Verrucosispora sp. NA02020: one gene and its partner. The protein of the gene in region 1 interacts with the protein of each later gene in a pairwise test. Links are inferred from orthologs where the notes say so. Each region holds a gene or a part of one and is shown on either strand. Other genes may lie near its edges.

Region 1 (7,320 bases):
GCCGGCGACCACGTGCGCGTTGGTCATCACCCGGTCGTCGGCGTACACGAAGCCGGAGCCCTCGATGCGGCGGGAGCAGCTCTTCGCCGAGCCGAGCACCTTGACCACCGACTGTTGGCCGTTCGCGACCACCGGCGATCCGGCCAGCGCCGGGTCGGGCGGCTCGACCTGCCGTGCCTGGGAACGGCGCAGGCCGTCGAAGACGTCCGGGAAGCCGTTGGTGTCGACGGTGTCGCGCAGTGCGGTGGAGAGCTGCTGGGCCTGGTCCGGCAGCACCTGGTCGACCACGTTGAGCAGCGCGCTGCTGCGGACCGAATTGGCGAGCCAGGGCAGCGAGGAGGAGCCGAGCGGCACCGCCACCAGCCAGGCGACCAGGAGCACCGCGAAGAGCGAGACGAAGGCGCCGCCGATGTCGTCGAGCCGCCTACCCGTGTCGCTGGCGATGGTGCGGCGCAGGTGGGAGCCGAGCCATCCGGCGAGCGCCTGGCCGATCACCGCCAGGCCGAAGATGGCGACGAGCGAGATCAGCACGCGGGTGCCGCTGTCCACGAACTGCTGGGCGAACATCGGCCCGATCTGGAGCCCGATCAGCGCACCGAGGAAGAACCCGGAGAACGAGAGCACCCCGATGACGAACCCCTGCCGGTATCCGCTGATCGCGAACACGAGCATGAGCAACAGCAGAACGAGATCAACGGCCGACACGGGTCAAGCGTACGGGCCGGGGGCTCGTGGGATGACGACCGCTTGCGGAAGGTGACCGCGCGGTCAGCGGATCGCGCTCTCGTCCACCTCGTCGGTGCCGGCCGAGGGGGCGGGCGACGCACCGGACGGGGGCAGGTCGATCACCCGGCCGTGCGGCCACGGTCGGCTCCAGCCGCCCATCTCCAGCAGCGCGGCCAGCACCCCGGCGGTGAAGCCCCAGACCAGCATGCCGCGTACCGAGAAGGCGGGGCCGACCCAGCCGCTGGAGTGGCGTACCCGGACGCGGTTCTCCGGGTCGACCAGCTCGGTGACCGGCAGCCGGGCCACATGCGCCACCTCGGCCGGTTCCCGGGGGTGCACCCAGTGCGGCGTGTGCCACCAGGCGAGCACCGGCGTCACCACGAACTCGCTGACGGGGATCCACAGCCTCGGTAGTTGCGCCAGTACGGTGACGCTCGCCGGGTCGAGGCCGACCTCCTCGTTGGCCTCACGCAACGCGGTGGCGGCGGCGTCGGCGTCGCCCGGGTCGGCGGCACCGCCCGGGAACGCCGGCTGACCGGCGTGGTTACGCAGCGTCGCGGCACGTTGGAGCACCAGCACGTCCGGACCGGTCTCGGGGTCCTCACCGAGCAGCACGAGTACGGCGCTCTCCCGGCCGCCCTGCTCCGGCGTGCGTACCTGGGTGAAGTCCTCGATGCGGGCGGTGCCGAGCCGGACCAGCAGCGGGTCCAGCCAGTCCGGCACCGGCCGTGGCGCGTCGGACGTCCCCGGGCCCGAGGTCATCCTGGCGGGCACCTCGCTCACGCCGGTACCACGATGTCGAGGTGCTGCCGGACGAGGTCGGCGAGGCCGGCGTCGTCCAGGGCACCGGAGGTGTCGATGTGCCGGACACCGCCGTCGGCGCCGACGAACACCGTCATCGGGAACGCGGTGCGTTCCAGCGCCCGCTGGAACGCCTTACCCTGGTCGAACAGCATCGGGAACCGCACGCCGAAGTCCTCGCCGACGGACTGCGCGGCGCTGCGACTGTCCTGGGTGTTCACCCCGACGACCCGCAGTCGTCCCTCGGTCTGCTCGCTGAGCCGCTGGAAGGCGGGCAGTTCCTTGCGGCAGGGCGGGCACCAGGAGGCCCAGATGTTGATCACGGCCGGGCCGGGGATGTCGCGCAGCGCGACCGGGGTGCCACCGGTGAAGCAGGTGAGGGTCAGCTCGGGCAGCCGATCACCCTGCGGGGTGCCGGTGTCCACCGCGCCGGGCTCGGCGACGAGGGAGGTGCACTCCTCGAACGGCGACGGCCGGCTGGTGCTCGTGTCCGCCCCGGTGGCGGCGGGCCGGTCGGTCTCGGGCGTACACGCCACGGTGCCGAGCAGCAGCAGCGGCAGGGACATCAGGGCCAGTCGGCGGATCACGGCGCCTCCGCCCGGACCGCCTGCACCGGCACCAGGTCGGGGTCGACTCCGGCGGCGACGGCCAGGTCACGGGCCCGGGGGCCCTTGAGCAGCTTCGCGGCGGCGGCTGCCTCGGTCGGGCCGGTGCCGTACGACGGGCAGAGCTTCGCCAGCGTGCACGCGCCGCAGGCGGGCTTGCGGGCATGGCAGACCCGTCGGCCGTGGAAGATGATCCGGTGCGACAGCATGGTCCAGTCGCGCTTGGGATACATCGCCCCGATGGCGTGCTCGATCTTGACCGGGTCGGTCTCGGCGGTCAGTCGCCAGCGCTGGACCAACCGCTGGAAGTGCGTGTCGACGGTGATGCCGGGCACGTCGAAGGCGTTGCCGAGGATGACGTTGGCGGTCTTGCGGCCGATCCCGGGCAGGGTCACCAGGTCGGCCAACCGCCCCGGGACCTGGCCGTCGTACCGCTCGACGAGGGCCTGACCGAGGTGGATCAGCGAGCTGGTCTTGTTGCGGTAGAAGCCGGTCGGCCGGATCAGCTCCTCCATCTCGTCCCGGTTCGCCCCGGCGTAGTCGGAGGCGCTCGGATACCGGGCGAAGAGCTTCGGCGTGACCTCGTTGACCTTCTTGTCGGTGCACTGGGCCGAGAGGATGGTGGCGACGGCCAACTCCAGCGCGTTGCCGTGGTTCAGCTCACAGTGGGCGTCGGGATGTGTCTCGGTCAGCACGCGGCCGATCCGCCGCGCCCGACGCGTACGACCGAGGTCGGTCTCGGTGGCGCTTCTGGTCACGACGGCCAGCCTACGTCGCCGCGCCGACGCTCCGGTCGGCCCACACGTCTCGGACCGGCGATCAGCCCTCGTCCGGCGGACTGATCTTGCCCGCCTTGGTGAACTGGGCGCCGGTCTCCGGGAAGTCGAGCTTGGTGAGTTCACGGAGCAGGCCGAGGCCCCGGTCGTCCGGGTCCGTGGTCGGCTTGCCGATGCCGTTCATGTACGTCGAGACGAACGACCCGCCGGACCAGGTGCCGTCCGGTTCGAGGGTCACCTTGAGCACCCCGCCCCAGCCGAGGCGGCCGTTGTTGCTGAGCATGCCGCCGCCCCCGGCGAAGTTGCCCAGGCTGTACGCGATCAGTCGGCCCTTGTAGAACTCCATGCCCCGCAGCACGTGCGGGCCGTGGCCGACGATCAGGTCGGCGCCGGAGTCGATCATCGCGCGGGAGAACTTGATCGGGTCGCCCCGGTTCTCGCCGAGGAACATCTCGGTGCCCGGGCGGGTACGGGTCATCTCCGAACCCTCGGCCCCCATGTGCACCTGCACCACGACGATGTCGGCCATCGTGGCGGCCTTCTCGACGACCTTCTTCGCGGACGGGATGTCGACCAGGCTGTTCGACCAGCGGTACGACGAGAAGCCGGCCACCGCGACCTTGACGCCGTCGGCCTCGACCACCGTGATCTGGTCGGGCGCGCCGGTGTGCGCCAGGTCGTGCTCCTCCAGCGCCTTCTGGGTGTTCTCGTACCCCTTGGGCCCGAAGTCGTAGCCGTGGTTGTTGGCCTGGTTGAGCAGGTCGAACCCGGCGTCGGCGAGGTGCGCGGCGTACTCCGGCGGCGCGCGGAACTGGAAGCACCGGGTGGAGTCGGCCCCGCACTTGCCGGTGCCGGTGTCCACCGTCAACGGCTCTTCCAGGTTGCCCATCGCCACGTCGGCGGAGATCGCCTTCTTGACCGAGTCGAAGAAGCCCTTCCCGCCGTCGGGCGGCAGCCGGTTGGGCGCGTTGCCCATCACGATGTCACCGGTGGCGGAGAGCGAAATGGTCTTGACCTTGGGCGGGGTCGACTCGACCGGCCCACCGGTCCCACCGCCCGCGCCCGGCTGCCAGACCGGCTCCTGACCGAGATCGGCACAACCGGCGAACAGCAGCATGGCGAGCAGCGCACCGAGCGCGGCCAGGGAACGGCGTGGACGCGCCGCGAGAGCGGCGTGGGGGCGCGGACGCGACGCCGTGGAGGCACGGCGGCGTGGACGCGACGCGAGGGGGGCGCGAGCATACATCGGGGGCGACCATACCGGGCGGGAAACGCCGCGACGACGGCCGATCGGGTGGAGGATTCAGCCCTGGAGCCGATCCGACCATGGGACGACGGTGTCGGTGCCGACCGCCGACACCGCGGCGTGCACCGCGCGGGCCAGCGGCGCTCCCCAGGTCGAGCGCGGGCCGCCGTACGCACTGACCGGCCCGTCCGGTGGGCAGAGCACGGTGACCGCGTCCGTCGGGGTGCCGGTGCCGGGCAGCCCGAGGTCCGCGATCGCCTGCGCCTTCGCCTCGGTCGCCGTGGCCACCGCGTTGACCAGGGCCGCGTCGCCGAGCCGGGCCGGGACGTACACCACGATGTTGACCGTGCCGACCCGCTGGGCCGGGGCCGCCACGTCGGGTGCCGCCGCCGGCACCGGGGTACCCAGGCCGACGGTGGCCCAGACCTGCACGCCGGTGTCGACCCGAGCGATCACCTCGGTCACGTCGACACCGGTCAGCAACCCCACCCCGGGTCCGTCGAGGCCGAGCCGCCGGGCCATGCCGGCCAGGTGGTCGGCGGGGTCGTCCCGGTCGTACGACATCGGCACGGTCGCGTTCAACACCCACCGCCGTACGCCGAGCCCGCCGCCGAGCGGGCCGGTGCCGACCGTCCGCAACGGCCGCACGGCGCGCCACACGAGTAGCGGAATGTCCCTTCCGTCCTCGTGTCGGGTGGTCACCTGCGGCTCACTCAACACGCCGTGACCCTACGGCCGACGGCCCTGCCGGTCGTCGGCGGCCCGCGCGGGCGAGCGATGGTACCGGGCGACCGACACGGGAAGGTTACGCCCAACGATCAAGATTCCAGGGGTGCACCTCTGATTCCTGCTCACGTGCGCCTAGACTGGGCGGCGCGCGAGGGATCAGCGGACGGCGGCCCGGCCGACAGACGGCACGCGCAACCGGAGGTGCGCGATGGACGAGGTACTGGCCCGCAGCGGGATCTTCCAGGGAGTCGACCCGGAGGCTGCCGAGGCGCTCGCCAAGGAGATGGAGACGATCGAGGTCCGCAAGGGCGAGGTCGTGTTCAACGAGGGCGAGCCCGGCGACAGTCTCTACATCCTGCTGTCCGGCAAGATCAAGGTGGGTCGCCGAGCGGCGGACGGCCGGCAGAACCTGATCGCGGTGATGGGGCCGTCGGACATGGTCGGCGAGCTGTCGCTCTTCGACCCGGGTCCGCGTACGGCGACCGCCACCGCGGTGACCGACAGCCGCCTGGCCCGACTGCGCAAGCAGGCGCTGCGTCCGTGGCTGAACAACCGGCCGGAGATCGCCGAGCAGCTGCTGCGCGTGCTCGCCCGCCGGCTGCGCCGGACCAACGACGCCCTCGCCGACCTGATCTTCACCGACGTACCCGGCCGGGTCGCCAAGAACCTGCTCCAGATGGCGGGCCGCTTCGGCACCCGGGACGGTGGCGTGCTGCGGGTGACGCACGACCTGACCCAGGAGGAGATCGCCCAGCTCGTCGGCGCCTCCCGCGAGACGGTCAACAAGGCGTTGGCCGACTTCGCCTCGCGGGGCTGGCTCCGGTTGGACGGCAAGAGCATCATCATCCTCGACCCGGAGCGCCTGGCACGCCGCGCCCGGGTCTGACACCCCTGCTCCCGACACCGCCCGGCCGCCACTCGCGGCCGGGCGGTGTCGTGTCCGGGCGGCCGTGTCCAGGCGGCATCGTGGCCGGACGGGGCCTTGTCCGGGCAGAGTCGTGTCCGGCCGGGCGGGGTCGGGTTCGGGTTCGGTGACCGACTCGTGCGGCACAGCGTCCTGAAAAAAGTCAGTCTTGACTGTTTGTTTTCCGGGCGGCAGGCTGTGCCCGTGCCTCCCGCATCGACCCGCGTCCCTCAGCAACAGCGCAGCCGTGCCACCCGGGCTCGGCTGCTGGAGGCGACCGTCGAGTGCCTGGTCGAGCATGGCTGGTCCGGCACCACGACCACGGTCGTGGCGGCCCGGGCCGGAGTCTCCCGAGGCGCCCAACTGCACCACTACCCGACCCGGGCCGCCCTGGTCACCGCCGCCGTGGCACACCTCACCGAACGCCGGGCGGCCGAGCTGCGGGCCGAGGCGGAGGCACTGCCGGCCGGCCCCCGCCGGCTGGACCGGGTGGTCGACCTGCTCGCCGCCGCCTTCACCGGGCCGCTCTTCGCGGCCGCCCTCGAACTCTGGGTGGCCGCCCGCACCGACGCCGAACTGCGTGCCGCGTTGCTGCCGCTGGAGACCCGGGTCGGGCGCGAGATGCACCGCCTGACCGTCGAGCTGCTCGGCGTGGACGAGCGACGGCCGGGCGTACGCGAGGCGGTGCAGGCCACCCTCGACCTGCTCCGGGGCCTCGGGGTGGCCAACCTGCTCAGCGACGACTCGGCCCGCCGGGCCGCCCTGCTCCACGCCTGGAAACACCAGTTCACCACCCTGCTCACCCCCGCCGACGACCTGCCGGAAGGCGAGCGGGACTGATTCCCACCGGAGGCACCATGGTCGACCTGGCCGTACTCCTCACGGATCTGGCCGCCGAGTCCGCGCAGCTCGACGCGCTCGTCGCGACCCTGCCCGCGACGGAGTGGGAGCGCCCCACCCCGGCAGCGGGCTGGACCGTCGCCCACCAGATCGCCCACCTGGCCTGGACCGACCACGTGTCCCACCTGGCCGCGACCGACCCGGACGCGTTCCACGCCTCGGTCGCCGCCGCGCCGGACCCGGCCCGTCTGGTCGACGCCGGGGCGGAAGCGTTCCTCGCCCCGCCGGACGCGCTGCTGAACCGCTGGCGGGACGGCCGCCGCACGCTCGCGGCGTCGCTCGCCGCCGCACCGGCCGGACAGAAGCTGCCCTGGTACGGCACCCGGATGTCGCCCGCCTCGATGGCCACCGCACGGATCATGGAGACCTGGGCGCACGGCGAGGACGTGGCCGACGCGCTGGGTGTGTCCCGGCCCGCCACCGCCCGGCTACGGCACATCGCGTACCTGGGCTCCCGGACAGTCGGGCACAGCTTCGCCGCGCACGGCCGGGCGGTGCCGACGGCGCCGGTCCGGGTCGAGCTGCTGGCGCCTACCGGCGACACCTGGGCCTTCGGCCCGCCGGACGCGGGCGACCGGGTCACCGGCGCGGCGCGCGACTTCTGCCTGCTGGTGACCCGACGCCGGCACCGGG
Region 2 (7,555 bases), 1.1 Mb from region 1 along the record:
TGACCCCCGCCTGGGCGCCGAGCGGCCAGAAGTCGGCGATCACCCGCAACGGGCCGGGTGCCGACGGGGTGACCCGCACCCGCCAGGTGCCGTCGGGCGACATCTCCGGATGCAGGTGCTGATACCCGGAGAGGTCACGGCCGACCAGGATCAGGTGCATCCGGCGCTCGTGGTTCTCCTGGAACTCGGTCAGTGCGGCCCCGGTCTGGTCGCTGATCTGGAAGGCCAGCTCACCCGGCTCGCCGGCGGTCAGGTCCGGCGTGTGCAGCGCCAGAGACCAGCCGTCACGGGAGACCTCCAGCCCGCCCGGACCGTGGCCCGCGTGCCCGCCCGGCACGGCACCGGACGACCGGGCCGGAGTGCCGCTCGGGCCGCCGGCCCGCCCGGCGAAGAAGCCGACCGTCAGGGTCAGCGCGAGCACCAGCGCGATGGCCGCGTAGCGCGTCGGCGGACCCGACGTCGGTTCCGGAACGGGGGGACCGGTCGCGTACTCCCGGGTGGGCGGCACGGCGACGGAGCCGACGGCTTTCGCCGCCGGCCCCTGACTGGTCGTCGTCACGGCAGCCGGGGCTGCAACACGAACAGCCCCTGTTCGATGCCGCTGACCACGACGACACCGCTCGGGAAGTACGGGTAGGTGCTCCAGGCGCCGTTCATCGAGGAACTGTTGCTGGACGGGTAGACGTCGAAGTACCCGGCCTCGGTGGCGCGGCCGGCGGCCACGTTGGTCAGGTCCAGGATGCGCAACCCGGCCCGATAGTTGGCCTGGTAGCTGTACTTGCCCTTGACGTACTGGTTGTGGTCGGTGGCGGCGACGCCGGAGGGCGCGCTGTAGGTGCCGATGTGTCGAGGGGCGTCCAGGTCGGCCAGGTCCCAGATGTAGGTCTGCGTGTTCACCCCGCGACGGGACTCGTCCAACTCGTCGTCGAGCAGGAAGTAGCGCTGGTCCTCGGTGAACCAGCCCTGGTGGGTGTACGCCCGACCGGTGTACCCGATGCGGGCCAGCTGTCGAGGGGCGGACTTGGTGGTCACGTCGACCACGGTGACGGTGTCCTCGTTGGAGCTGACACAGATCTCCCGCCCGCTGTAGGCGGTGTCGGGACCCCGGTAGACCACGCACTGGGTGTCGTGGGTGTATCCGTCGTTGCTGACGCAGCCGGCCGACGTCGGGGACTTCGGGGTCCGGATGTCGACCATGTGCAGGCCGCCGCTGCAGGTGTTGGTGCCGACCGCGTACGCGAAGCCGGTCTGCTCGTTGATGGCGATGTTGTGCGAGTTGCCGAACTGGTTGTACTGCGCGTTCGTCGTCCAGGTCTGCGGCGTGGTGACGCCGCGCAGCCGCGTCAGGTCGAAGACCTGCATGCCGTGCCCGGAGACGTCCGCCACCACGTAGGCGTGGTCACGGTAGACCTTGATGTCCCGCCAGACGGCGGTGCGGTTCTGGTACGCGGGCAGGTTGCCGAGGTACACCGGCGCGGTCGGGTCCGAGATGTCCACGAACGAGGTGCCGTTGCGGCGGCCGACCAGCGCGTACTCCTTGCGGGTCTGCGGGTCGGTCCAACCCCAGATGTCGTTCGCCTGGCTGCCGCCGATGCCGGACAGCGGCATGAACGACAGCAGGTCCACGTTGCGGCAGGGGTAGCCGGCCGCCTGACCGTTCGTGCAGGCCGTCGCCGCGAGGGCAGCCGCCTGCTGGGTCGGTTCCCGTTGCGCCATGAACTCCTGCGCCGACGCCCGCCCGGCGGGTGTGGCGGGGTCGTGTGCCACCGAGGGCGAGCCCGGCCCCAGCGTCGACACCACCAGGGCGCCGACGGCCAGGGCCAGGCCGATCCGGACGATTCGCATCTGTGCTCCCTCTCGTCGCGCGGGGGCGGACGGCGTCCGAGCCGGCGGAGGACGGCGCGACAGGAGTCCACCGGGCCGGCGTGGTGCCCGTGCGGAGGTCGGATACCTATCGATGATTGTGGATCGGCGATGTTACGGGGGGAAGTCGCCTCCTGATATCGCCTGTGTCATACCGGGGCGGCGTCGCCGCCGTTCTCGGCGCTCGTGGAGCGGGTGCGCGCATGCGTGTTAGGAAGGGACCCTTGCTATGCACGAGGCGTTAGCAGGGGGCCCTTCCTTTCCCCCGACCCCAGCGTGAGAGAGGGCCCGGCGCGATGCGCCGGGCCCTCTCTCAGTGCGTGCGGTACTAGCTGTCGCCGCCGGTCTCGCCGACCGGGGCGGCGTTCACGTCGTCGATGGCGTACTTCTTGGCTGCCTCGGCCGGTACGTGCGCCGGTACGACGCCGCGCAGCGCGAGCTGCCGCAGCGTGGCGACCGCGATCGACTCGGCGTCGACGCGGAAGTGCCGGCGCAGCGCGTGCCGGGTGTCCGACAGGCCGAAGCCGTCGGTGCCCAGGGAGGTCCAGTCACCGGGCACCCAGCGGGAGATCAGGTCCGGCACCGCGCGCATCCAGTCGCTGACCGCGACCTTCGGCCCGTCGGCGTCGGCCAGCTTCTGCTGGATGTACGGCACCCGCTGCTCCGCGCCCGGGTGCAGGAGGTTGTACGCCTCACACTCGACCGCGTCCCGCCGCAGCTCGGTCCAGGAGGTCACCGACCAGACGTCGGCGGCCACCCCCCAGTCCTGGGCGAGCAGCTGCTGCGCCTTGAGCGCCCACTGCATGCCGGTGCCGGAGGCGAGCACGTTCGCCCGGGGGGCGTCACCCTCCACCGACGGGGCCGCCGCGTACCGGTAGATGCCCTTGACGATGCCCTCGGCGTCGACGCCCTCCGGCTCGGCCGGCTGGTGGATCGGCTCGTTGTAGATGGTGAGGTAGTAGAAGACGTTCTCCTGCTCCTCGCCGTACATCCGGTGCAGGCCGTTCTCCACGATGTGCGCGATCTCGAACGCGAACGCCGGGTCGTACGCGACGACGGCCGGGTTCGTGGCCGCGAGCAGCAGCGAGTGGCCGTCCTCGTGCTGGAGGCCCTCGCCGTTGAGCGTGGTGCGACCGGCGGTGGCGCCGAGCACGAAACCACGGGCCATCTGGTCGGCCGCCGCCCAGAAACCGTCACCGGTGCGCTGGAACCCGAACATCGAGTAGAAGATGTACATCGGGATCATCGGTTCGTCGTGCGTGGCGTACGACGAACCGGCGGCGGTGAACGAGGCGACCGAGCCGGCCTCGTTGATGCCCTCGTGCAGGATCTGACCGGCGGTCGACTCCTTGTACGACAGGAACAGCTCCCGGTCGACCGAGGTGTACCGCTGACCGTGCGGCGAATAGATCTTGGCGGTCGGGAAGATCGAGTCCAGGCCGAAGGTCCGTGCCTCGTCCGGGATGATCGGCACCCAGCGCCTGCCGAACTGCTTGTCCTTCATCAGGTCCTTGAGCAGCCGGACGAAGGCCATCGTGGTGGCCACCTTCTGCTTGCCCGAGCCCCGCTTCACGTCGGCGAAGCGCTCGCTGCCGGGGATGGCCAGGGGCTTGGCCTCGGTCCGCCGGCTCGGCAGGTAGCCACCGAGGTTCTTGCGCCGCTCGTGCAGGTACTGCATCTCGTCGGACTTCTCGTCCGGCCGGTAGTACGGCGGCAGGTACGGGTTGTCCTCCAGCGCCGAGTCCGGGATGTCCAGGTAGAGCCGGTCGCGGAACGTCTTCAGGTCGTCCAGCGTCAGCTTCTTCATCTGGTGCGTGGCGTTGCGGCCCTCGAAGTGCTGGCCGAGCGTCCAGCCCTTGATCGTCTTGGCCAGGATCACCGTCGGCTGCCCGGTGTGCTCCGTCGCCGCCTTGTAGGCCGCGTAGAGCTTGCGGTAGTCGTGCCCGCCGCGCTTGAGGTTCCAGATCTCGTCGTCGCTCAGGCCGTCGACCATCTTGCGGGTCCGCGCGTCCCGACCGAAGAAGTGCTCCCGGACGTACGCCCCGGACTCCGCCTTGTAGGTCTGGTAGTCGCCGTCCGGCGTGGTGTTCATCAGGTTGACCAGCGCGCCGTCGGTGTCGGCGGCGAGCAGCGGGTCCCACTCCCGGCCCCAGACCACCTTGATGACGTTCCAACCGGCGCCCCGGAAGAACGCCTCCAGCTCCTGCATCACCTTGCCGTTGCCGCGGACCGGACCGTCCAGGCGCTGGAGGTTGCAGTTGATCACGAAGGTGAGGTTGTCCAGCTCCTCCCGGGCGGCCACGCCGATCGCGCCCAGGGTCTCCGGCTCGTCCATCTCGCCGTCGCCGAGGAAGGCCCAGACGTTCTGGTCGGAGGTGTCCTTGATGCCCCGGTGCTGGAGGTAGCGGTTGAACCGGGCCTGGTAGATGGCGTTCAGCCCGCCCAGCCCCATCGAGACGGTGGGGAACTCCCAGAAGTCCGGCATCAGCCGGGGGTGCGGGTACGACGGGAGCCCGCCGCCGGGGTGCGACAGCTCCTGCCGGAAGCCGTCGAGCTGGTTCTCGCTGAGCCGACCCTCCAGGAACGCCCGGGCGTACATGCCGGGGGAGGCGTGCCCCTGGTAGAAGATGTGATCGCCGCCACCCGGGTGGTTCTTGCCCCGGAAGAAGTGGTTGAAGCCCACCTCGTAGAGCGAGGCCGAGCTCGCGAAGGTGGAGATGTGTCCGCCGACGCCGATCTCGGGACGCTGCGCACGGTGCACCAGCATCGCCGCGTTCCACCGCACGTACGCCCGGATCCGGCGCTCGATGTGCTCGTCACCCGGGAACCAGGGTTCGCGCTCCGGCGGGATCGTGTTGAGGTAGTCGGTGGTGGTCAGCGACGGTACGCCGACCTGGCGCTCACGGGCGCGCTCCAACAGGCGCAGCATCACGTATCGCGCCCGCTTGGTGCCACGATCATCGATGACACCGTCGAGCGACTCGACCCATTCGCTGGTCTCTTCAGGGTCGGTATCCGGAAGCTGGCTCGGCAGTCCGGCCGTGATCACCGGGCGCTTGCGTTCCGTAGCCACAGGCGTTCCCTCGGTTGTGTGTGGGATAGGTCTCTAGCGCCATCCTGCCCCGTCGCGGCACTCGCCGTCACGTCCACCCGGCCCAAGGGCGACGCGCGACACACGTACCGAACAGTAACTTCGCGTCGCCGCGCAGGCCCGGACGGGTAGTAGACGATCTTGCCAGGAAACGCCGCCGAGCGCGCCGGTACAAGGTTTCGTAACCGGGCAGAATGGGGGGTATGCGTAGTGAGGTGATCAGCATCCGGACCGGTTCCCGGCCGACCGTCCGGGACATCACCGCCGAGGCCGAGCAGTTCCTCGCCGGGCAGGGCGACGGGCTGCTGCACGTGTTCGTGCCGCACGCCACCGCCGGGGTGGCCATCATCGAGACCGGCGCCGGCTCCGACGACGACCTGCTCACCGCGCTGGACGCGCTGCTGCCCACCGACGACCGCTGGCAGCACCGGCACGGTTCGCCCGGACACGGCCGCGACCACGTGCTGCCCGCCTTCGTCGCCCCGTACGCGACGCTGCCCGTGCTCGGCGGCCGGCTCGCCCTGGGCACCTGGCAGTCGGTCTGCCTGGTCGACACCAACGGGGACAACTCCAGCCGGCAGGTCCGCTTCTCCTTCCTGCCCGGCTGACCACCACACCCGCCCGGCCGGCCACCGCGAGGCGACCGTCCCGGCGGCGCGCCGCCGACGTAACGGCGGAACTGCCCGAACGTGGCCGGATCGTAGAATGTCGACCATGCCGCGACCACCCGCCACCCTGGTCGGCCCGGGTGGGGCCGACCGGTCCCGGGTGGCCGGCGACACGGTCCGGCGGATCATGCACGTGGCCGCCGCCCTTCGGCACCACCAGGACAGCGAGATCGCCGCACTGGGGCTGACCCCGGCGGTCGCCCGCGCGCTCTACGAACTGGACCCGGACCACCCGCTGCCCGCCCGTGAGCTGGCCGGGCAGTTGCGCTGCGACCGGTCCAACGTGACCGCGCTGGTCGACAAGCTGGAGCGGGCCGGGCTGGTGGAGCGTCGTGCCGACCCGGACGACCGGCGGCAGCGGACCCTGGTGGTGACCGAGGCGGGCCGGCGGATGCGGGACCGGGTCCACGGGGTGCTGTCCGACTCACGACTGCTGGCCGGACTCAGCACGGAGGAGTTGGCGGCGCTCGGCGAACTCGTCTGGAAGGTCTCCGACGGCGGTTGCCCGGAGCGGCTCGGGACGTAGTCGGGCGCCGCGCCGTCCCAGGTGCGTGAAACGTGCTCAGGTGGGCGAGGCGTGCCTCGGTCGGTAATGCTGTCGGACGTGACCACCCCGCAGGATCTCGACGACCGGTTCCGGGAGGCCCTGGCCGCCCTCGCCGCGCCGGGGCGCCGCGCCGACCCGGCACAGCCGGTGGCCGACGGTGCCACGCTGACCGGCGCAGAGCTGTTGGACCTCTTCGACGCACAGGTCACCAGCCGCCAACTCGACCTCGCCGGACGCTGGCTCCGCGGCTTCGGCGAGGGCTACTACACGATCGGTTCGGCCGGGCACGAGGGCAACGCCGGGGTCGCCGCGGCGCTACGCCCCACCGACCCGGCCCTGCTGCACTACCGCTCCGGCGCGTTCTACTGCGTGCGGGCCGCTCAGGCCGCCCGCAGCGGGGAGCCCGACACCGGCCGGGACCCCGACGCGGAGCCGGCCGGCGACCACGGCGGCCCCAGCACCGACACGTCCGCGCCCGCCGGGCAGGCGACGGAGGTCGACCTCGACCCGGCCGAGGACGCGCCGCCGGTCGGCAGGGTCGGGCACGCCGAGGAGGGCCCCCGGGCCGCTGATCCGCTGGACGACGACGAGCGCCCGGCCGGGAAAGCGGAGGCCGCGGGCGACGAGCGGCGGGCGGTCGACCCGGTGTACGCGGACGCGGCCCGGGACGTGCTGCGGGGCATGGTGGCCTCGCGCGAGGAGCCGATCGCCGGAGGCCGGCACAAGGTCTTCGGTCGGGCCGACCTCGCCGTGGTGCCGACCACCTCCACGATCGCCTCGCACCTGCCCCGGGCGGTGGGCATGGGCCTCGCGGTGGAGCGGCTGCGCCGGCTGGACACGCGACCGGAGCCGACCTGGCCGGGCGAGACGCCCGTCGCGACGACGTGGGCACCGGACGCGATCGTGGTCTGCTCGTTCGGGGACGCCTCGATCAACCACGCCAGCGCCACCGCCGCCTTCAACACCGCCGGCTGGTACGACCACACCGGTCTGCGCATCCCGGTGCTGTTCGTATGCGAGGACAACGGCCTGGGCCTGAGCCTCCGGTCGCCGCAGGGCTGGGTGACGACGGCGCTGCGGTCGAAGCCGGGGGTGCGGTACTTCGCCGCCGACGGCACCGACCTGGTCGAGACGTACGAGGTGGCGGTCGAGGCGGCGGCCTGGGTCCGCCGCCACCGGCGCCCGGCCGTACTCCACCTCACCACGGTGCGGTTGATGGGGCACGCAGGCGCGGACGCCGAGAGCGCGTACCGGACGGCCGGGGAGATCCGGGCCGACCTGGACCGGGATCCGGTGGCGGCCACCGCGCGACGGTTGGTCGAGGCGGGCCTGGCCAGCGGTGCGGAGCTGCTGGAGCGCTACGACGAGATCGGCTGGCGGGTCCGC

The links. Proteins that work in one complex are often made in the same cells at the same time.
Region 2: the proteins of nth (region 1) and aceE interact in binary tests that used the Escherichia coli proteins (3 or more experiments, as listed by UniProt). The link is inferred for Verrucosispora sp. NA02020 from one-to-one orthologs.

Annotation. Positions count from the first base shown.
Region 1 is NZ_CP054923.1:6,824,124-6,831,443, forward strand. The notes cover bases 1,001-3,807. They hold nth (endonuclease III), read right to left. Parts: upstream 2,891-3,807; coding sequence 2,111-2,890; downstream 1,001-2,110. Other genes in these bases: HUT12_RS30510 (CoA pyrophosphatase), read right to left, coding at 1,001-1,488; HUT12_RS30515 (TlpA disulfide reductase family protein), read right to left, coding at 1,506-2,114; HUT12_RS30525 (CapA family protein), read right to left, coding at 2,952-3,807. Outside these bases: HUT12_RS30505 (MarP family serine protease), read right to left, coding at 1-705; more of HUT12_RS30510, read right to left, coding at 769-1,000; more of HUT12_RS30525, read right to left, coding at 3,808-4,025; HUT12_RS30530 (adenosylcobinamide amidohydrolase), read right to left, coding at 4,212-4,874; HUT12_RS30535 (Crp/Fnr family transcriptional regulator), read left to right, coding at 5,092-5,769; HUT12_RS30540 (TetR/AcrR family transcriptional regulator), read left to right, coding at 5,992-6,627; HUT12_RS30545 (TIGR03084 family metal-binding protein), read left to right, coding at 6,645-7,320. UniProt on the Escherichia coli protein: DNA repair enzyme that has both DNA N-glycosylase activity and AP-lyase activity. The DNA N-glycosylase activity releases various damaged pyrimidines from DNA by cleaving the N-glycosidic bond, leaving an AP (apurinic/apyrimidinic) site.
Region 2 is NZ_CP054923.1:5,702,667-5,710,221, reverse strand. The notes cover bases 1,992-5,251. They hold aceE (pyruvate dehydrogenase (acetyl-transferring), homodimeric type), read right to left. Parts: upstream 4,937-5,251; coding sequence 2,192-4,936; downstream 1,992-2,191. Other genes in these bases: HUT12_RS25385 (YjbQ family protein), read left to right, coding at 5,158-5,251. Outside these bases: HUT12_RS25400 (hypothetical protein), read right to left, coding at 1-559; HUT12_RS25395 (choice-of-anchor B family protein), read right to left, coding at 556-1,845; more of HUT12_RS25385, read left to right, coding at 5,252-5,562; HUT12_RS25380 (MarR family winged helix-turn-helix transcriptional regulator), read left to right, coding at 5,669-6,148; HUT12_RS25375 (thiamine pyrophosphate-dependent enzyme), read left to right, coding at 6,215-7,555. UniProt on the Escherichia coli protein: Component of the pyruvate dehydrogenase (PDH) complex, that catalyzes the overall conversion of pyruvate to acetyl-CoA and CO(2).